Regions from separate parts of the Streptosporangium vulgare genome, predicted to be linked through region 2. Evidence: predicted binding sites of a transcription regulator. Region 2 holds the regulator's gene; the other holds the start of a gene.
What was found. Region 2 encodes LexA, which represses DNA repair genes until DNA is damaged. Its sites were predicted from a motif close to TCGAACANNTGTTCGA; they were not measured.

Region 1 (10,367 bases), on a different contig from region 2:
GGGCCCGTGGGTTCGGCGGCAAGATCACCTTGATCGGAGAGGAACGGCACCGGCCCTACGACCGGCCGCCCCTGTCCAAGGGGGTGCTGCTCGGCGAGACCGACTCCACGGTCGTCGACTCCGACCTCGACGCGCTTGAGGTCGACTTCCGCGCGGGCGTGTCCGCCAAGGGGCTCCACCCCGGCGTGGTCGAGACCACCGAGGGCGAGCTGGCCTACGACGGCCTGGTCGTCGCCACCGGCGCCCGCCCGATCAGGCTGCGCGGCGACGGCCCCCAGCACGTGGTGCGCACCATCGACGACGCGCTCAGGCTGCGTTCGCTGCTCGGCGAGGGGACCACGGTCGCCGTGATCGGCGCGGGCTGGATCGGCGCCGAGGTGGCCACCGCCGCCCGCAGGGCGGGCTGCGCCGTGACCGTCGTCGAGGCCGCCGACACCCCGCTGGCCGCCGCGCTCGGCCAGGTCGGCGCGCACACCGTCCCCTGGTACGCCGAGGCGGGCGTCGACCTGCGCCTGGGCACGATGGTCGCCTCCGTCGACCACGGAGGGCTCACCCTGGCCGACGGCTCGGCGATCGAGGCCGACGTGGTCGTCACCGGCGTGGGCGTGCGGCCCGCGACCGAGTGGCTCGCCGGGTCCGGCATCAGGCTCGACAACGGCGTGGTCACCGACGAGCACCTGCGCACCTCGCTGCCCGACGTGGTCGCGGTGGGCGACTGCGCGGCCTGGTGGTCGCGCCGCTACGGCATCCGCCTCCGCGTCGAGCACTGGGACACCGCGCTGGGCGCCCCGGACGTCGCGGCGGCCACCCTCGTCGGCGACGCCGCGGTCTACGACCCGGTCCCCTACTTCTGGTCCGAGCAGTTCGGCCACATGGTCCAGTACGCGGGCCACCACGACGGCGCCCGCCTCGTCCTGCGCGGCGACCCGGCGGCCGAGGGAAAGCCCAGGTGGGCGATCTGCTGGGTGACCGACGACGACCGGCTCACCGCGGTGCTCTCCGTCAACCGGCCCCGCGACCTCGTCCAGGGGCGCCGCCTCATCGAGGGCGGGCAGCGCCTCGACGTCGATCGCCTCGCCGACCCTGCGATAGCGTTGCGCGATTGTACGGTGGCGTAACCTCGCCGCCAGGTGTTTGGCGAAGGGCTCGATGTGGTAGTGGTGGATTCGTGACGCTTTCTGTTGCGCAGATCGACCGGGAAACCGACCAGCTGGTGGGCGAGTGGCTCACCCTGACCGAGGTGGCCAGAAGGCTCAACCTGAGCGCCGGTCGCGCCAAGCAACTTCTCAAGGACCGCAAGCTCATCGGAGTGCGCAGGGGCGGTGGCGAGCCACAGGTCCCCGCCGCGTTCCTCGTCGAAGGAGACGTCGTCAAGGGCCTCCCCGGCACCCTCACGGTGCTCCTGGACGCCGGATACGACGACGTCGAGTCCCTTCGCTGGCTCTTCACCCCAGACGACACGCTGCCGGGATCGCCGGTCGACGCGATCGTCGCGGGCCGCCACACCGAAGTGAAGAGACGTGCCCAAGCCCTCGGTTTCTGACGCCCGCCTGTATCTCTGTACGGACGGGCGGCGTGACCGGGGAGACCTCGCGGACTTCCTCGACGCCGCCCTCGCGGGCGGGGTCGACATCGTGCAGCTGCGCGAGAAGGGTCTCGAGGCGCGCGAGGAGCTCGATCTCCTCGCCGTCTTCCGCGAGGCCTGCGACCGGCACGGCACCCTCCTGGCCGTGAACGACCGGGCCGACATCGCCTACGCGATCCGGCCCGACGTGCTCCACCTCGGCCAGGACGATCTGCCGGTGCGGGTCGCGCGCGACATGCTCGGCGACGACATCCTCATCGGGCGTTCCACTCACGCCCCCGAGGAGGCGTCCGCCGCGGCCGTCGAGCCCGGTGTCGACTACTTCTGCTGCGGCCCGATCTGGCCGACGCCCACCAAGCCCGGCAGGTCCGCCCCGGGCCCCGGCCTGCTCAGGCACGCCGCGGCCCTGGAGACCGACCGGCCCTGGTTCGGCATCGGCGGCATCGACCTCGCCAACCTGGACGAGGTCATGTCGTACGGCGTGCGCCGGGTCGTGGTCGTGCGGGCGATCACCGAGGCCGACGACCCCAAGGCGGCGGCCGGGGAGTTCAAGCGCAGGCTGACCGCCCCCGCCTGAGCCTGAGGCCCTTCCGCCCGGCGAGGACCGCGTCCCCGGCCGGGCGGGCAGGTCTGCCCGCGCGCCGGTCCGCCTGCCCGCGGACCCGCCGTCAACCGGTCTGCTCACGGACCCGTCGTCAACCGGTCCGCCCGCGCCCGCCGCCGACCGGTCTGCTCGCGGACCCGTCGCGAGCCGGCCGGATGGCGCCGGGCGCGCGGTCAGGTCCGCCGGGAGGTGGCGGCCACCGCGAGGTCGGCCAGGGCCGCGCGGGCCTCGGGAAGGATCGGGGCGCCCTCCAGCGAGCCGAGGGCGTTCTCCAGATACCCCTTGATCAGGTCCTCGCACGCCACCAGGGCCCCGGTCTCCTCGATGATCCGGCGCAGCCGGTCGATCCCCGCCTCGTCCAGGCCGGGGTCGCCCAGCGTGGTGCGTACCACCTGGGCCTGGGACTCCGAGGCCGCGGCCAGGGTGCGGGCGATGAGCATGGTCCGTTTGCCCTCGCGGAGGTCGTCGCCGGCCGGTTTGCCGGTCTCGTCCGGGTCGCCGAACACGCCGAGGATGTCGTCGCGCAGCTGGAAGGCGATGCCCACGGACTGCCCGTACTCCTCGCAGAGCCGGTCGATCCACGGTTCCCTGCCCCGGGCGGCCAGCACCAGGCCGAGCCGGAGCGGCTGCTCCACGGAGTACTTGCCGCTCTTGAAGAGGGCGACCCGCAGCGCGCTGTCGAAGGTGCCCTCGCCGTGTGCCTGCTCCAGAAGATCGAAATACTGTCCGCACATCAGCTCGGTGCGCATGTCGTCGTGGACCTTCTGCGCCGCCGCCAGCGAGGCGGCCGGCAGGCCGCTGTTCCGCCACATCTCACCGGACCAGATGAGCATCAGGTTGCCGAGCAGGATGGCCGCCCCCTCGCCGAACTGCTCGGCCGAGCCGTGCCAGCCCGCCTTCCTGTGCAACTCCTCGAACCTGCGGTGCGCCGAGGGCATGCCCCGGCGCAGGTCGCTGGCGTCCATCACGTCGTCGTGCACCAGGGCGCTGGCCTGGAGCAGCTCCAGCGAGGCCGCGGCGGCGAAGAGCGCGGGATCGTCACCCCCGCCCGCGCCACGCCAGCCCCAGTAGCAGAAGGCGGGTCGCAGCCTTTTGCCGCCCGCGAGGAAATCCTCGGCCGCGGACACGAGCGGGGCCAGCTCCGGGGCGCTGACCTGTGGGCGCTGTTGTTCGACGAATCGCCGAAGGGAGCGGTCCACCTCGGACCGGATCGTGTCCAGCGCGGCTGCAGAAGTGATCATCGAATACCTCCAGTGTGGAGACCCTGGGCTTCAGCTCTGGGGGGGAAACGCGGTACGTTGCCGTGCGTCCCGGCAGCGTGACCAGCGATGATGACGCACCGACCACCGTACGCACGATCGACAAGAACCTCTCCGCCGGTCCGGCGGAGAGGTGAGACGCCTGTGGGGCCGATGTGACGCACGACACCTCCGGGCTCCTTGCGACTGGTGGCGAGGCAGGAAACCCAATCTATGAAAATTGGAAACCCCCGGCCATCGACGGCGGGAGGAGGTCAGGTAATGAGATTAACGGTCCAAGGGGACATTTCGATCTAGAGGGGTGGTTGTTTTGCGCGGTAATTGACACAAGGCCGTTCTACGCGGGGCTGACAAGATCTGATCGGGCACCCGGGCGGCCGGGCAAGTATCCTTGCCCCATGGCTCTGGGTCGCGCATCAGTCCTCCCCGATCGTGTCGCCACCGTCCGCGAGCTCCTCGCCGCCGGTGCCCGCTCGTTCTCCTTCGAGTTCTCGCCCCCGAAGACCGACGAGGGGGAGCGTCAGCTCTGGCGCGCCGTCCGCGAGCTGGAGTCGCTGCACCCCACCTTCGTGTCCGTCACCTACGGCGCCGGCGGCAGCACCCGCGACCGCACCGTCGACATCGTCGAGCGGCTCGCCCGCGAGACCACGCTCACCCCGGTCGCCCACTTCACCGCCGTCAACCACTCCGTCCGCGAGCTGCGCCACCTGATCGGCCGCTTCGCGGGGGCGGGCGTGCGCAACATCCTCGCCGTGCGGGGCGACCCGCCCGGCGACGTGACGGGCGAGTGGGTGCCCCACCCCGAGGGCGTCCTGTACGCCGAGGAGCTGGTCAGGCTCATCCGCCAGTCGGGCGACTTCTGCGTGGGCGTGGCCGCCTTCCCGTACAAGCACCCCAGGTCGCGCACGATCGAGTCCGACACCGAGTACTTCGTGCGCAAGTGCCGTGCGGGCGCCGACTACGCGATCACCCAGATGTTCTTCCGCGCCGAGGACTACCTGCGGTTGCGTGACCGGGTGGCGGCCAGCGGCTGTGACACGCCGATCATCCCCGGGATCATGCCCGTCACGCAGATGAGCACCATCGCCAGGTCCGAGCAGCTCTCCGGCGCGCCGTTCCCGCCTGAGGTGGCCGAGAGGTTCGCGGCCGTCGCCGACGATCCGGCCGCCGTGCGCAGCCTCGGCATCGAGCACGCCGCCGAGCTCTGCCAGACCCTGCTCGACGAGGGCGCGCCCGGCATCCACTTCATCACCTTCAACCGCTCCAGCGCGACCCGCGAGGTCTTCCAGGCCCTCGACCACACGCCGGAGGTCGCTCCGCTGCAGGGCTGACGCCGCCGTGTCGTGCTCCGCTCCCGCCGGGGCACGGCATCCGACGGTCTTGCCCGGCTGGCCCTGTCCGGCCCGGACGGCATCCCGTGGCCTTGGTCCGGTGTCTCTTGTCCCGGGCCGGAGCCCCGGCCCCCCTGTGGACGCGCTCGGCGCCCGGCCGGGTCGGCCCACGCGGCCCGGTTCCCGGCAGGGCGTCCCGGCGGTGACCAGGAGCCCTGGCCGGTGGCTCAGCCGTCCAGCGGCAGGACGGTCCCGAGGATCGCGTAGCGCTCGTGCCCGCCGGGGAAGACGAACTGCGTGAGCAGGTCCACGAAGCCGATGCTCCGGTAGAGGTGCCGGGCCGCGGTGGGCCGGTCGCGGGTCGAGAGCACGGCGGTGCGCTCCAGGCGGCCCGCGCATATACCCGCGATCATCGCCCGGCCGATGCCCTTGCCCTGGTAGTCGGGATGGACGTGGATCTCGGCGAGCTCCAGCGCGTCACCCAGCCAGCCGCGGGCGCTGCCCTCACCGTGCTTCTCCACGAGGGCCCGCCTGACCACGTCGTGCCACCACTGGCCGGGAACCCCGTGGAAGCCGTAGGCGATGCCCACCGGCGTGCCGTCGGCGCGCTCGGCGAACAGGCAGGTGAAGGCGGGATGGGTGGCGTGGTTTCCCATGATGAGCCTGCGGCCGGCGATCTGGTCGGCGGGCGGGTTCATCGCCTCGGTGTAGACGTGGAGGACCGCGTCCAGCCGGAGCGTGAACTCGTCGGGGCCGATCCGTCGCAGTCCGATCACGCGTCGCACCCTAGCAGTGCGGACGTGACGCGGGTCGGCACGAGACGTGAGAGCGGTGCCCGGCGTCCGCCCCAGGGTTTCCCGGCCGATCCCGCGCGCTTTCGGACCCGGCCGCGAGGAGCCTGACCGGCCCCTCGCGGCCCCTCGTGGTTCGGCTCGGCTCGTGCGGGGGCGTAGGGGCGTACGGGATCCCGCGGCACTCCGTGCCATGACGGTCTCTCGTGGCCAGGGGCCTCGGGGGCGTGGCGTCCCGCGGTCACGGGGGCCGGTGAGCGCGGTGCTTCGTGAGTGCGGCGCCCTGGCTTCGTGAGTACGGCTGGGTGCGGCTGAGTGCGGCGGCCTGTGAGTGCGGCGTCTCGCGGTGGTACGCGCGGGCGCTCAGGTGTGGTGGGGAGCCGTCATTCGACCTCTACGGGGACCCCGCCGGTGATGCGGACGAGCTCCTCGAAGGAGGTCGGGAAGACGGTGTGCGGATGGCCGGCGGCGGCCCAGACGACCTCGTGCTTGCCCAGCCAGGTGTCGACCAGGGTCCTGACCGGCGCGGGGTGGCCGATCGGGGCGACGCCGCCGATGACCTGGCCGGTGGCCGCCCGTACGAAGGCGGGGTCGGCGCGCCGCACCTTCGCCACGCCGGCGGTCCTGGCGATCAGGTCGGTGTCGACCCGGTGGGCTCCGCTGGTCAGCACCAGGAGCGGCTCGCCGTCGGCGTCGAATATCAGGCTGTTGGCGATGGCGCCGACCTCGCAGCCGAGCTGCGCGGCCGCGGTGGCTGCGGTCGGGGTGGCCTCCGCGAAGATGACGATCTCGCCGGGAACGTCGTGCTCGCGCAGGACGGCGGCGACCTTCTCGATGTTCGGATGCAACTTTTCTGGCACGCGGACACTCTAAACAGATTGACCGTTGATTGCCGCTTTATAACCGGCGGCCTGCACGGGGAACCCGTGCGCTATGGTCCCTTGACCCGATACATAGTGATATGAGGAGTTGATTGAAAGTGGGGGTTGGACAGCGGCAGGGAGTGGCCGCGCTGATGACGGCGGGGGCCGTGCTCCTCTCTTCCGCGGGCATCACCCTTTCCGCGAGCGCCGCCGCGGCCCAGACATCGGCCTCCCCTGCCGTCACGGTGGTGACGGCCGTGAAGGCGACGGGGGCGAGCCCGTTCGTCGCGCCGGGCAAGACGCTCAAGCTCGGCGCGAAGGGCGCCACGGTGAAGGTGCTCCAGACCCGGCTGGCCGAGCTCGGCTACGCCCCGGGCAGGATCGACGGCCGCTACGGCGGGGCGACCCTGGCGGCGGTCTGGGCCTTCCAGAAGGTGAACGGCGTCACGCCGACCAGCACCGTGGCGCGCAGGACCTGGGACGCCCTGGAGGCCCCGGTGGCGCCGAAGGTGCTCGTTCCCAACGGGAAGCCGACCCGGGTGGAGGTCAACCTCGCCAAGCAGGTGATGGTCCTCTACGTCGGCGGTGTGGTGAAGCTGGTCAGCCACACCTCCTCCGGCAGCGGGATCTCCTACTGCGAGACGGCCACCTGGGAGGGCAAGGCCCAGCGGTTCTGCGGTGACGCCCGCACGCCGACGGGCGACTACAAGACCACCTGGCGCCGGGACGGCTGGCACAAGTCCTACCTGGGTCAGCTCTACAACCCGATCTTCTTCAACGGGGGCATCGCCTTCCACGGCGCGCTGTCGGTGCCGCTGGCTCCCGCCTCCCACGGCTGCGTGCGGCTGCCCATGCATGTGGCGGAGGTCCTTCCCGGTCTGCTCGGTACGGGAGTGCCGGTGCACGTCCGAGGCAGGTTCGTCCGCTAGGGCGGCTTCGTCCGCCAGAGCGGCGGACGCCAGGGCGGCTTCGTCCGGTAGGGCGGACGCCAGGGTGGCGGAGCGGCTTCGTCCGGTAGGACGGTGAAGCGGGTGATCCGGCGGGCGTGACCTCGCCGGCCGCGAAAAGGGCCCCGGGAGACGGTGATCTCCCGGGGCCCTTTTCGCGCTCTCTCGCACATCGATCTCCCGGAGCTCTCGTGCGTCCTCTCGCGCACCGATCATCTGCGTTCTTTCGCGCTCTCTCGCACACCGATCATCTGGCGTTCTTTCGCGTTCCCTCGCGCACCGGTCTCCCGGCGTTCTTTCGCGTTCTCTCGCGCGTCGGTCTTCCGGACTCTTCCGTGTTCTCTCGCGTACTGATCTCTCGGCGCCCTTCGGTGCCATCTCGCGCGTCGATCACCCAGAGCCTTTCCGCGTGCCCTCGCACGTCGACCACCGGCGCCTCCCAGGTCTCTTAGGCACTCGAAGATCGAACTTTTGTTCGCCGTTTTACTTGACAGTATTAGTGATCGAATTTATGTTCGATGTGATGACACGGGGCTCGCGGCTCGTGTCCAAGGGCGGCCGATCGGGTCCTCGTCGTCGGCGGAGACGATCGGGCCAGGTCAGGACGGGCGGGGAGAGGGGAAGCTCCTCGTCCGGCCGTCCGGCGGATTTGTCGGTGGGGTCTGCGAGTGTGATACCGCCGGTGAAAACGCCGGAGCCGCTTGCGACCAAGGAGGCTGAAGCACTATGACCCCTCGGCTCGGCGATTCCGGTGGGCCCCGGTTGTCCCCCACGGTGCGGGCGCACCTCACAGACGCGCGCGACTGCCTCGAAGAGGCCGCCGCCGCCCGGACTTCGGCCGCGCGCTACGTCGCGGCCCACCTCGCCGCGCTCAGGGCGGCCGCTGCCGTCCTGGCGGCCCGTCCCCGTCCCATGGAGGGCCGCAGGAGGCGCAGGCTGCGCAGCGCCTGGGAGATGCTGCCCGAGGCCGAGCCCCGCCTGGCCGAGTGGGCACCCTACTTCGAGACGAGCGCGGCCAAGCGGGCCGCCGCCGAGGCGGGCCTGACCCGCACGGTGTCCTCGCGAGACGCGGAGGAGCTCATCTCCGAGGCGGAGCGTTTCGTCACCGCCGTGGAGAACCTGCTCGGCGTGCCGAGCCAGCCCATGCTTCCCGGCCAGGTCCCTCTAGCCGGTTAGAGCCGGAGCGGCCACCCATCCGGGGTCGCCGCCCTGGCTCACCGGCGCCGTCCCCGTACGTCCTCGTGCCCAGGGGTCCTCCCGGCCGGCGCGGGACGTACGGGGACGTTTTTCGCGTGGCCTGCCTCGTGTCGCCTGTCCCGCGCGGCCTGTTTTTCAGGCTCCCCGTCCTCGCGCCACCCGTCCCCGCGCTGCTCGCCTTCGGTCCCTCGTCCTCGCGCCACCCGCCTTCAGGCCGCCCGCCCTCACACTCCTGCCCCCACTCGTCCCCACGCCGTCCGTCCGAGCGGCGTCCGGCCTCACGCCGCCGTGGAGTTCTGGCGGGCGGCGCGGTGACGTAGCAGGAGCATGGCGGCGTCGTCGCCCAGCGGCCTGCCCACGTGGCTGAGCAGGTCGGCGCGGAGGGCGTCCAGCGATCCCTGGGGGTCGTCGCCCTCCAGCAGGTGCGCCCGCTCCAGCAGCGGGTAGAACTCGCCCGCCGCGTCGCGCGCCTCGACGACCCCGTCGGTGTAGAAGAGGACCTGGTCGCCCGGCTCGAACGGGATGTGGTGCGGCTGCGGCTCGCTGGCCTTGAGGGCGCTCATGCCCAGCGGGAGCGCCTCGTCCGGCGGTTCGGCGAACCAGATCCCGCCCTCGGCGTCGAGCACCATGGGCGCCGGATGGCCGCAGTTGATGACGGTGATGGTGGAACCGCCGCTGATCTCGGCCAGCACGGCGGTCACGAACTGCTCGCCGGACAGCTCGCGGGTCAGAGCGTTCTCCAGACGCGCCACGACGCCCTGGAGCGTTCTCTCGTCGTGGGCCGCCTCCCGGAAGGCCCCGAGCACCACGGCGGCCGTCTCCACGGCCTCCAGGCCCTTGCCCTGGACGTCTCCCACGATGATCCGCACCCCGTGCGGGGTGGTGACGACCTCGTACAGGTCGCCGCCGATCCTGGCCTCGGCCGTGGCGGAGGTGTAGGAGACGGCGACGCCGATACCCGGTCCCGCGCGGCGGGGCACCGGGCGCAGCAGCACCCGCTGGGCGGCCTCGGCCACCGAGCGAACGTCGGCGAGCTGGTGCTCGTGGCGCAGCCGCCCGGCGCTGGCCAGCACGCTGGCCACGGTGACGCCGAGGATGGCGACGAGGGTGATGTCGGTGCGGGGCATCCAGAGGATGTCGTTGTAGGCGCCGAGCGCGAAGCACAGCACCAGGGCGACGACGCCGACCACGGTGGTGCGGGCCAGGCCGCACGCCACACTGGCGAAGGCCGGGCCGAGGGCGAGCAGCGGCAGGAGGCCGGACGTGGGGCCCGAGCCGAAGTCGATCAGGGCCACCACGGCCATCACGACGAACGGCAGGAGTTTCAGGGTGTCCTGGGTCTTGCTGGTGCCGATCGAGGTCAGCAGGCGCAGGAAGGCGCGCGTCCTGGTCGATCCCAGCGACGTCATGACGGCGCTGAGGCGGGTTTTCCGGCTGGATCGAGAGTGATCGAGCCGATCATCTCCCGAAGCCATGTCCACCACATCTCGCTAAACGCATGTTTGCCTTTTCCTACCACAGTGGCGGTGGCCCGGGGCGGGACGAAGGACACGTTCTGCCGAGAGAGCAGGAATCTCTGCGGGGTGGGCACGCCGGTTCCGGCGCACCCACGACCGGTCAGGGGTCGTCAGAAGGCCTCGACGGCTCGGCGAGCCTCCGGGTCCAGGACGCCCCAGCTGATGAGCTCCTCGGTGAGCTCGCTGGGGGACTTGTCGTAAATCACGGCGAGGGAGCGGAGGTCCTCCTGGCGGATGGACAGCACCTTGCCGTTGTAGTCGCCACGCTGGCTC
Region 2 (10,367 bases):
GTACCGGAGGACATGGATCGGTCGACGACGACGTGCCCGTGCGCCGCCGACATGCCGGGGGCCGAGAACATGCCGGCGCCCGGATTCCGTAACGACCGGCGCTGGGGCTTCTCGTCCGAGCGGCTCGGCGTCACCTTCCACGGCAACACCCTCACCCACGTCGACTCGCCGTGCCACATCTTCTGGGACGGCACGATGTACAACGGGCGGTCGCACTCGCTGGTCGACGCCGCGACGGGATCGGCGTGGGCGTCCGTCACGGCGGCGGCGAACGGGATCGTCACGCGCGGTGTCCTGCTGGACATCGCGAGCGTGCGGGACGTGCCGTGGCTGGAACCGGGGCAGGGGGTGTTTCCCGACGATCTGGAGGAGGCCGAGCGTCGCCAGGGGGTGCGGGTGCGATCCGGCGATGCGGTACTCCTGCGGACCGGCCATGGCCGCGCCCGGCACGAGAGCGGCGCGGTCAGCGGTTTCACGCAGGCCGGCTGGCACGCGTCCTGCCTGCCGTGGCTGCACGAACGGGAGGTCGCGCTGATCGGCGCCGACACCCCCCAGGACGTTCAGCCATCGGGGTACGAAGACGTGTTGATGCCGGTTCACGCCGTGAGCCTCGTCGCGATGGGTCTGTGGATGCTCGACAACTGCGACCTGGAGGCGTGCGCGACGACGGCCGCCGAGCTCGGCCAGTGGGACTTCCAGCTCGCGGTCGCGCCGGTCCGCTTCGCCGGTACGTCCGGCAGCCCGGTCAACCCGATCGCCACATTCTGACCGCGGTTCACTTCGCCGTCGTGACCTTCCGCGAACGACGGAAGGGGGGCCGGAGTCGACTCCGTCCCCCCTTTTTCGTCACCGGGCACTACGCGGATCCGGCCGCCGTTCCCGGCACTGCTCCTCTGCCCGGAATCAGCTGCAGCCGCTGGTGGAGCCGCAGCCCTCGCAGACGTAGCAGCTGCCGGCCGGGCGCATCTTGGTGCCGCAGGTCATGCAGAGCGGCGCGTCGGCGGTGCGGCCCTGGTGGGACTCCAGGGAGCCGGTGCGGCGCGAGGTCTCCACGGCCACCGCCTCGGGGCGGGACTTCGGCTCCTCGACGGGGGCCGCCGACTCGATGGGTGCCGAGGTGGCGAGTTCGGCGATGACCTCGTCCGTGTGGATCGGGGCCGGGTCCTCACCGCGCTGCTGCGCGGCGCGCTCGGAGGCGGAGAAGATCCCGAGCGCGGCACGGTCGTCGTAGGGCAGGTGGTCCAGGGCCAGGCGGCGGAAGATGTAGTCCATCACCGAGGCGGCGATGCGGACGTCCGGGTCGTCGGTCATGCCCGCCGGGTCGAAGCGCATGTTGACGAACTTGCCGACGTACGTCTCCAGCGGCACCCCGTACTGCAGGCCGATGGAGATGGCCACCGAGAACGCGTCCATGACGCCCGCGAGGGTCGAGCCCTGCTTGGACATCTTCAGGAAGACCTCACCGAGGCCGTCGTCGGGGTAGGACGAGGCGGTCATGTAGCCCTTGGCGCCTCCCACGGTGAAGCGGGTGGTGGTGCTGGGGCGCTGGTTCGGCATCCGGCGCCGGGTCGGGCGGCTGATCTCCACGACCTGGATCTCCGGCTCGGCGGGCTTCTCCTTCTCCTCGGTCTTCTTGCCCGAGGCCGAGAGGGGCTGGCCGACCTTGCAGTTGTCGCGGTAGACGGCCAGGGCCTTCAGGCCGAGCTTCCAGCCCTCCATGTAGACCTGCTCGATGTCCTCGATCGTCGCGGACTCGGGAAGGTTGACCGTCTTGGAGATCGCTCCGGACAGGAACGGCTGGGCCGCGGCCATCATCCGGACGTGGCCCATCGGGGCGATCGCGCGCTCGCCCATGGCGCAGTCGAACACCTCGTAGTGCTCGCGCCGCAGGCCGGGGGCGTCGACGACGTGGCCGTGCTCGGCGATGAACTCGACGATCGCCTCGACCTGCTCCTCCTGGTAGCCCAGTCGCCGCAGCGCGCGGGGGATCGTCTGGTTGACGATCTGCATGGAGCCGCCGCCGACGAGCTTCTTGAACTTGACCAGGGCGAGGTCGGGCTCGATGCCGGTGGTGTCGCAGTCCATCATCAGGCCGATGGTGCCGGTCGGGGCGAGGAGCGAGGCCTGGGCGTTGCGGTAGCCGTTCCGGTCGCCGAGCCGCAGGCACTCGGCCCACTGCCTGGAGGCCTCGCGGTGGATGGCCCCGTCGATCTCGTCGACCGTGCGCAGGGAGTCGTTCGCGTCGTTGTGCTTGCGCATGACCCGCTTGTGCGCGTCGGCGTTGCGGGCGTAGCCGTCGTACGGGCCCACGACCGCGGCCAGCTCGGCGCTGCGGCGGTAGGAGACGCCGGTCATCAGCGAGGTGATGGCCCCGGCGACCGCCCGGCCGCCGTCGGAGTCGTAGGCGTGGCCGGTGGCCATGAGCAGCGCGCCGAGGTTGGCGTAGCCGATGCCCAGCTGGCGGTAGGCGCGGGTGGTCTGGTCGATCTTCTCGGTCGGGAAGTCGGCGAAGGTGATGGAGACGTCCATCGCGGTGATGACCAGCTCGGTGATCTTCACGAAGTTCGCGATGTCGAAGGTGTCGTCGTCCTTCAGGAACTTCAGCAGGTTGATGCTCGCCAGGTTGCACGAGGAGTTGTCCAGGTGCAGGTATTCGGAGCAGGGGTTGCTCGCGGTGATGCGGCCCGTCTCCGGGCTGGTGTGCCAGTCGTTGATCGTGTCGTCGTACTGGACGCCGGGGTCGGCGCACTCCCACGCGGCCTTGCCCATCTTGCGGAACAGCTCTCTGGCGTCGACCTTCTCGATGACCTCGCCGGTGAGGCGGGCGCGCAGGCCGAACTCCTCGCCGTTCTCCACCGCGCGCATGAACTCGTCGGAGACGCGCACGGAGTTGTTGGCGTTCTGGTACTGGACGGAGACGATGTCCTTGCCGCCCAGGTCCATGTCGAACCCGGCGTCGCGGAGGGCGCGGATCTTGTCCTCCTCACGCGCCTTGGTCTCGACGAACTCCTCGATGTCGGGGTGGTCGACGTCGAGGACGACCATCTTGGCGGCGCGGCGGGTGGCGCCCCCGGACTTGATCGTCCCGGCCGAGGCGTCGGCGCCGCGCATGAAGGAGACCGGGCCGCTCGCGGTGCCGCCGCTGGAGAGCAGCTCCTTGGAGGAACGGATCCGGGAGAGGTTCACGCCGGAGCCCGAACCTCCCTTGAAGATCACGCCCTCTTCCTTGTACCAGTCGAGGATCGACTCCATCTGGTCGTCGACGGCCAGGATGAAGCAGGCGCTGACCTGCTGTGGCGACGCGGTGCCGACGTTGAACCAGACGGGCGAGTTGAAGCTGAAGACCTGGTTGACCAGGGCGTGCTTGAGCTCGTGGTCGAAGATCTCGGCGTCCTCGTCGGTGGCGAAGTAGCCGTGCTCGACCGCCGTGCGCGTGTAGACGCCCACCACGCGGTCGACCAGCTGCTTGAGGCTCCACTCCCGCTGCGGGGTGCCGACCGCGCCGCGGAAGTACTTGGTGGTCACGATGTTGGCGGCGTTGACCGACCACGACTGGGGGAACTCCACGCCGCGCTGCTCGAAGTTGATCGAGCCGTCGCGCCAGTTGGTCATGACGACGTCACGGCGCTCCCAGGTCAGCTCGTCATAGGGATGGACACCTGGCGTGGTGAAGATGCGCTTCATCTTCAGGCCCTTGCGCGGCCTCTTGCTCCCACGTGTCACCGCGCCGACAGTCTCCGTCATGACTTCCCCCTCCTGGGGCTCCGTAGAACCCTCGAATCGGACCAAACCAACGCGCCGCCTCACCCCCGGCGCCCGGGGTCTGCATCAGTCCTGCTCGGTGGAGCGCTCCGCCCGGAGCCGCTCGATCTCCGCCTCGAAGTCGGCCAGGGTCTCGAATCCCCGGTACACGGAGGCGAAGCGCAGGTACGCCACCTCGTCCAGCTCGCGGAGCGGGCCCAGGATGGCCAGCCCGACCTCGTGGGCCGCGATCTCGGCGCATCCGGTGGCCCGGATGCTCTCCTCGACCCGCTGGCCCAGCTGCGCCAGTGAGTCCTCGCTGACGGACCGCCCCTGGCAGGCCCGCCGGACTCCGGCGATCACCTTCTCCCTGAAGAACGGTTCCGTCACACCGCTGCGCTTGCTCACCATGAGCAGGACGGTCTCCTGCGTGGTGAACCTGCGCCCGCATTCCGAGCACGTACGCCTGCGGCGGATGGCCCCGCCGTCCTCGGTGGCCCGGCTGTCGATGACTCGTGTGTCCAGATGGCGACAGAACGGACAATGCACGCGTGTCGCCTCCTTGACTAACGAAGCGGCCGACCCACCTCACCTACCCATGTCGCGCACGCACAGACGCTCGCGCACACATCTTCGAATAGTCGAGATGCGGTAATGGAACCACAATCTGTGGTGAAGGGTTGCGATGCAGCCACTAGATGTTGTGGTCCAACCGTAGAAGTGCGCGACCATGAACGCAAGTTGAAACGACCTTGCCGGACGAAGTCGCTGATCAGCCGTCACATCCCGGCGTGTCGCCACCCGGGCGAGACCCCTCTCACCCCGGGCGCCCCTTCCCTCACATCCGTCCCAGGCGATCTGTCAGGCGAAAGACCCCGCGCCCCTCCCCCACGCCCGCCGACCGCCCTTTCGGGCCCCTCCCCCGCGTACGCCGCCATCCCCCCACCCGGGGGAGTGAGCCCCTCGGGTCTCAGCGGACGAGGCCCTCGGGGAGGTAGAGCCGGGTCCCCGGCCGGACCTCGGGGCCGGACAGCCCGTTGAGGTCCATGACACGACGGACCGTCGGACCGGCGTCGGCCTCCTCCGTCAACGCGTCCGCGATCTCCCACAGCGTGTCGCCCGCGTGCACCGTGATCCGGGGAAGACCCTCAAGATCCGGCCGCCCGCCCGCCGAGGCCATGTCGATGCGCCCGCCGATCCAGAGCACCCCCAGGGTGAACAGCGCGAGCACCGCCACCGCCACGATCCTTCCACGTCTGGTGAGCCGGAGCGGCCGCCGGACGGGCGCGGGACGGGCGACGCCGGAGCGGCGGGCCCGCGCCACGGGCGCCACCGCCGATCCCGGCACCCGCCTCTGCCCGGAGCCGCGCCCGGATCCCCGCCCGCCCCTCGGCCCGGACCCGCGCCCCGCCTTCGACTCGGATCCGGGCCCGGCCCCCCTGTCGGCCTCGCGACCGGGCCACTGTCTCCGCTCACGCCCGGACGGCCGCCCCGGCTCGCGACCGGACCCCTGCCCGGACTCGCGACCGGGCATCCGCTCGGACCCCCGCCCGGATGCCCGCCCGGACCTCTGCCCGGATCTTTGCCCTGCCCCCCTGCCGGACCGCGGCTCCGGCACCCGCCCCCACCCTGGACCCGGCACCGGCCCGGCCCCCCGCTCCGCCTCGGCCCTCCCCCCGAACCCCTCGGGCCTCGGCGCGGCCTGCTGCGCGAGACCTGGCTCCGGCTCCGGGCGCGGGGGCGGCACGAGCCGCAGGCGCGGCGCCTCCGGTGATCGCCGCGCGGTCCGGGATGCCGGCGCGGTCCTGGATCGCGGTGTCGTCGTGGTCGGTTTCATGGTGACCCCCATCCCCTCGACCTGGCCGAACACATGTCGAAGAAAGATCGGCGAATCGAACACGATGTCGATCGAACTCCCGTACGATGTTGTACACCACGGCGTCGCCGATTTCGAGGACATTCGAACAATTGTTTGAGTATGATCTTCGGCCGAGGTATGGTCGCTGTGTGCGACGTGTCAGATACAGACCGGGAGGCGAGGAGTTCGTATGAGCCAGCACAACGAGAACGGTTCGGCCGCCAGCGACCTGGCGGTGCGAAGGCGTGACTCCCTTGGCCTCACCCCCAGGCAGCGGAAGATCCTTGAGGTGATCCGCGATTCCGTGCAGCAGCGCGGATACCCGCCGTCCATGCGGGAGATCGGTGAGGCGGTGCAGCTCACCAGCACCTCCAGCGTGTCGCACCAGCTGACGGCTTTGCAGCGCAAGGGCTACCTGCGGCGTGATCCGCACCGCCCCCGCGCCCTGGAGGTCCGCCTTCCCGGCGAGCCCGTGCTGTGGGTGGATCCCGACTCCGGTGATGACGAGGCTCCGGTCAGCCGCCCGACCGCCGCCTACGTCCCCCTGGTCGGCCGGATCGCCGCCGGTGGCCCCATCCTCGCCGAGGAGAGCATCGAGGACGTCTTCGCCCTGCCCAAGCAGCTTGTCGGCGAGGGCACGCTCTTCCTCCTCCAGGTGACCGGTGACTCGATGATCGAGGCCGCCATCGCCAACGGCGACTGGGTGGTCGTACGCCAGCAGCCGGTCGCCGACAACGGCGACGTGGTCGCGGCGATGATCGACGGTGAGGCCACGGTCAAGACCTTCAAGCGCAGAGACGGCCATGTCTGGCTGGTCCCGCACAACCCCAACTACGACCCGATCCCGGGTGACGAGGCCACCGTGCTCGGCAAGGTCGTCGCGGTCCTCCGCAAGCTCTGACGGGAGCGTTCCCGGCGGTCTGCTGACCGCTCCCCACCGTTCCCCGCGGCCGCCGGGCGAGCGCCGGAACGCGCCGTTCCGCGGCGAGTTCCACACCACGCGCCTTCGGCCTCCGTGACACGCCGGAGGACGCGCGACACGCCGGAGGGGCGGGGTCCCGATATCGGGACCCCGCCCCTCCGGCGTTTTCGCGGGTGCCGGGGGGCCGCCCATCGGATGGGCGGCTCCCGGGCACCTCCGGCTCACGTTCCGGCAGCGGCCGTCGAGACCACGCCCGACGGCCTCACCGGCCGCGCGGCGACCTTCCCGGCCGCCTGCTCCCGGCCCCCTAGGGGACGATGTTGACCAGCTTGGGCGCGCGGACGATCACCTTGCGCGGCGTGCCGGACAGGAAGGACCTGACCTTCTCCGATCCCAGGGCCAGCGCCTCCAGGTCGGCCTCGGAGATCTCCGGGGAGACCTCCAGCCGGTCGCGCACCTTGCCCGCGACCTGGACGACACAGGTGACCGACTCCTGGACCAGCAGCGCCGGGTCGGCCACCGGCCAGCCCGCGGTGGCGACCGAGGCGGAGTGTCCCAGCCGCTCCCAGCCCTCCTCCGCCGCGTACGGCGCGACCAGGGACAGCATGACCGCCAGGGTCTCGGCGGCCTCCCTGACCGCCGGGTCGGCCGCGCCGGGCCCGGAGTCGATGGCCTTGCGGGCCGCGCTCGTCAGCTCCATCATGCGCGCCACCGCGACGTTGAAGCGGTGGGAGTCGACCAGCTTGGTGACCTCGTCGACGGTGTGGTGGACGACCTTGCGCAGGTTCAGGTCTCCGGCGGTGACGTCCACCCCGGGTGCCGAGGCCGCGCCGGCCTCGGTCATCACCCGGAACGCGCGGGCCAGGAACTTCTGCGACGCCGCCGGGGAGACGTCGGCCCAGTCGATGTCGTCCTCGGGCGGTCCGGCGAAGACGACGGTCAGCCTGACCGCGTCGACACCGTAGGCGTCGATCTGCTGGCCCAGGTCGACACCGTTGCCCAGCGACTTGGACATCGCCTTGCCCTGGTTGATGACCTGCCCCTGGTTCAGCAGGCGGGTGAAGGGCTCGACAAAGTCGATCATCCCCATGTCGTGCAGGACCTTGGTGAAGAACCTGGCGTACAGCAGGTGGAGCACGGCGTGCTCCACGCCGCCGACGTACTGGTCGATCGGGCCCCACCTGCGGACGCGCTCGACGTCGAACGGGCCGTTCTCGTACGCCGGGTCGACGTAGCGCAGGAAGTACCACGAGGAGTCGACGAAGGTGTCCATCGTGTCGGTGTCGCGCTTGGCCGGGCCGCCGCACTTGGGACAGGAGACGTTGACCCAGTCCTCGGCCGAGGCCAGCGGGGAGACGCCCTTGGGTGCCAGGGCCTCGCCGCGCATGTCGGGCAGGGTGACGGGCAGCTGGTCGTCGGGGACGGGGACCTCGCCGCAGTCGCCGCAGTGGATGATCGGGATCGGGCAGCCCCAGAAGCGCTGGCGCGACAGCAGCCAGTCGCGCAGCCGGAAGTTGACCGTGAACCGTCCGGTGCCCCGCTCGCTCAGCACCTCGATGATCTTCCGGATCGCCTCGGTCTTGGCCAGGCCGTCCAGCGGGCCGGAGTTGACCATCGCGCCGTCGCCGGAGGTGGCGACACCGGTCTCGCCCGGATCGGCCAGGCCGGTGTGCACGACCACCCGTACCGGCAGGTCGAAGGCACGGGCGAAGTCCAGGTCGCGCTGGTCGTGCGCGGGCACGGCCATGATGGCGCCGTGGCCGTAGTCGGACAGCACGTAGTCGGCCGCCCAGACCGGCATGCGCTCGCCGCTGACCGGGTTGACGGCGTACCGGCCCAGGAAGACGCCGGTCTTCTCCTTCTCGGTGGACAGCCGGTCGATGTCCGACAACTTCGACACGCTGGTCCGGTACGCCTCGAAGGCCTCGCGCCGGTCGTCGGTGACGATCTCCTCGGCCAGCGCCGCGTCCGGAGCGACCACGAAGAAGGTGGCGCCGTACAGGGTGTCGGGACGGGTGGTGTAGACGGTGACCGGCTCGTCGCGGCCCTCGATCACGAAGTCGACGTCGGCGCCCTCCGAGCGGCCGATCCAGTTGCGCTGCATGGCCAGCACGCGCTCTGGCCAGTTGCCCTCCAGCTGGGCCATGTCGTTCAGCAGCCGGTCGGCGTATTCAGTGATCTTGAAATACCACTGCGTCAGCTCCCGGCGGACGACCTCGGTCCCGCAGCGCTCGCACCTGCCGTCCTTGACCTGCTCGTTGGCCAGCACGGTCTGGTCGTTCGGGCACCAGTTGACCAGGCCGCCCTTGCGATAGGCCAGGCCGCGCTCGAAGAAGCGGTTGAACAGCCACTGGGTCCACTTGTAGTACGAGGTGTCGCTGGTGTGCAGGCGGCGGGACCAGTCGAAGGAGATCCCGTAGCGCTTGTAGGAGCCGGCCTGGGTCTCGATGTTGGCGTAGGTCCACTCCGCCGGGTGCGCGTTGCGCTTGATCGCGGCGTTCTCGGCGGGCAGGCCGAAGGAGTCCCAGCCGACGGGGTGCAGCACGTTGTAGCCGCGCTGGACCCAGTAGCGGGAGATGACGTCGCCCAGGGCGAACGCCTCGGCGTGCCCCATGTGCAGGTCGCCCGAGGGGTAGGAGAACATGTCGAGCATGTAGCGCCGCTCACGCGGGTCGGCGGGGTCGTCGGAGGCCCGGAAGGGGTCCAGTTCCTCCCACCTGCGCTGCCACTTGACCTGCAGCGTCTGCGGGTCATAGTGCTGCTCGTCGCTCTGCATGTCGGCTCGCTCGCTCACGTCGGTTTCCTCGGGGTGTGTCTGCGTGGATGGTCTGACCCGTCAGGCCCAATGCAAAAACCCCCCGCTCACGCGGAGGGCAGCCGCATCGGCAGGGCGCTCAGGGACGGGAAGGCCGATGCGGCCCGATAAGCAGGGTCGCGGCACGCATAGACCAAGACTATCGCAGCCCGCAAGGCGTATTCGTGGCCAGCTGAAACGGGGCCGATCGCGGCAAGCGGGGGACAGGATCCGGCCAGGTCGGCAGAATGGGGTTCTCGTACTCGCGGGGCAACGAGACTCGACGGCCATGCGCCTGTTGTGACCTCGTATGTCTCTCACGTTTACTCTTTTAACCGTGGCATATTCAGCAGAGCCGGGGCAGGGCCCGGATCCGATGGAGGTCGGCCTGCCCATGCAGGATCCACCGACCGACCCCACCGGACTCCAGTTCAGGGGGGCGTTCTCCGGTTTCCCTGCGAGCCACCCCGTCTCACGTGAGACCATGCCCAATACGCCTAATTCGGGCACCCGCGCGGGAGGTAAGGAAAGCATGGCCTCGGAGCAGTCCAGCCAGTCCCACCTGCCTTCGGCATGGCCGGAGGCTGCCGAGCCGTCGCCCTCGTGGACGAACGACCCCCTCGGCACCGGCCCCCGGCTTCCCCGCCCGCAGGACGAGCCGCGAAGCGGCAACGGCTCCTCGTGGCAGACCTCACCCGGTGCGGGGCAGCACCCCTCCGCCTCCCCGGCGGACTCCCCCGGTGGCCGGCCCCAGAGTCCCCCGCCCCACGGCGACGGTCATACGCAGAGCCCGCAGGCCGACGGCTGGGCACAGGCGACCAGCCCGCAGAACAACGGATGGGCACAGGCGTCGACCCCCCGGACCGACAGCTGGTCGGAGGCTTTCAGCCCGCGCAACGACGGCTGGGCGCAGGCGTCCACCCCCCAGGGTGACGGCTGGGCACAGGCGTCCGGCCCGCAAGGCTCGGGCGGTACGCAGACATCCGGGCCGCAGGGCTCAAGGGCGCAGGGAGACGGCTGGGCGCAGGCGTCCGGGCCGCAGGGCGCAGGGT

Region 1: a site for LexA is predicted at 7,844-7,859, ahead of ACFFRH_RS01915 (SAV_6107 family HEPN domain-containing protein). Genes of this name have one in related genera too.

Annotation. Positions count from the first base shown of each region.
Region 1 covers NZ_JBHMBS010000001.1:426,785-437,151, forward strand. The annotation lists gene ACFFRH_RS01875 (NAD(P)/FAD-dependent oxidoreductase) at 1-1,118, shown strand, start outside; gene ACFFRH_RS01880 (Rv2175c family DNA-binding protein) at 1,169-1,543, shown strand; gene thiE (thiamine phosphate synthase) at 1,521-2,162, shown strand; gene ACFFRH_RS01890 (polyprenyl synthetase family protein) at 2,363-3,430, opposite strand; gene metF (methylenetetrahydrofolate reductase [NAD(P)H]) at 3,847-4,779, shown strand; gene ACFFRH_RS01900 (GNAT family N-acetyltransferase) at 5,007-5,555, opposite strand; gene ACFFRH_RS01905 (YbaK/EbsC family protein) at 5,954-6,430, opposite strand; gene ACFFRH_RS01910 (L,D-transpeptidase family protein) at 6,550-7,362, shown strand; gene ACFFRH_RS01915 (SAV_6107 family HEPN domain-containing protein) at 8,107-8,556, shown strand; gene ACFFRH_RS01920 (PP2C family protein-serine/threonine phosphatase) at 8,856-9,986, opposite strand; gene bldD (transcriptional regulator BldD) at 10,205-10,367, opposite strand, start outside.
Region 2 covers NZ_JBHMBS010000018.1:38,590-48,956, forward strand. The annotation lists gene ACFFRH_RS30175 (cyclase family protein) at 1-768, shown strand, start outside; gene ACFFRH_RS30180 (vitamin B12-dependent ribonucleotide reductase) at 904-3,744, opposite strand; gene nrdR (transcriptional regulator NrdR) at 3,829-4,290, opposite strand; gene ACFFRH_RS30190 (LysM peptidoglycan-binding domain-containing protein) at 4,712-5,074, opposite strand; gene lexA (transcriptional repressor LexA) at 5,790-6,500, shown strand; gene leuS (leucine--tRNA ligase) at 6,829-9,297, opposite strand; gene ACFFRH_RS30205 (hypothetical protein) at 9,848-10,367, shown strand, end outside.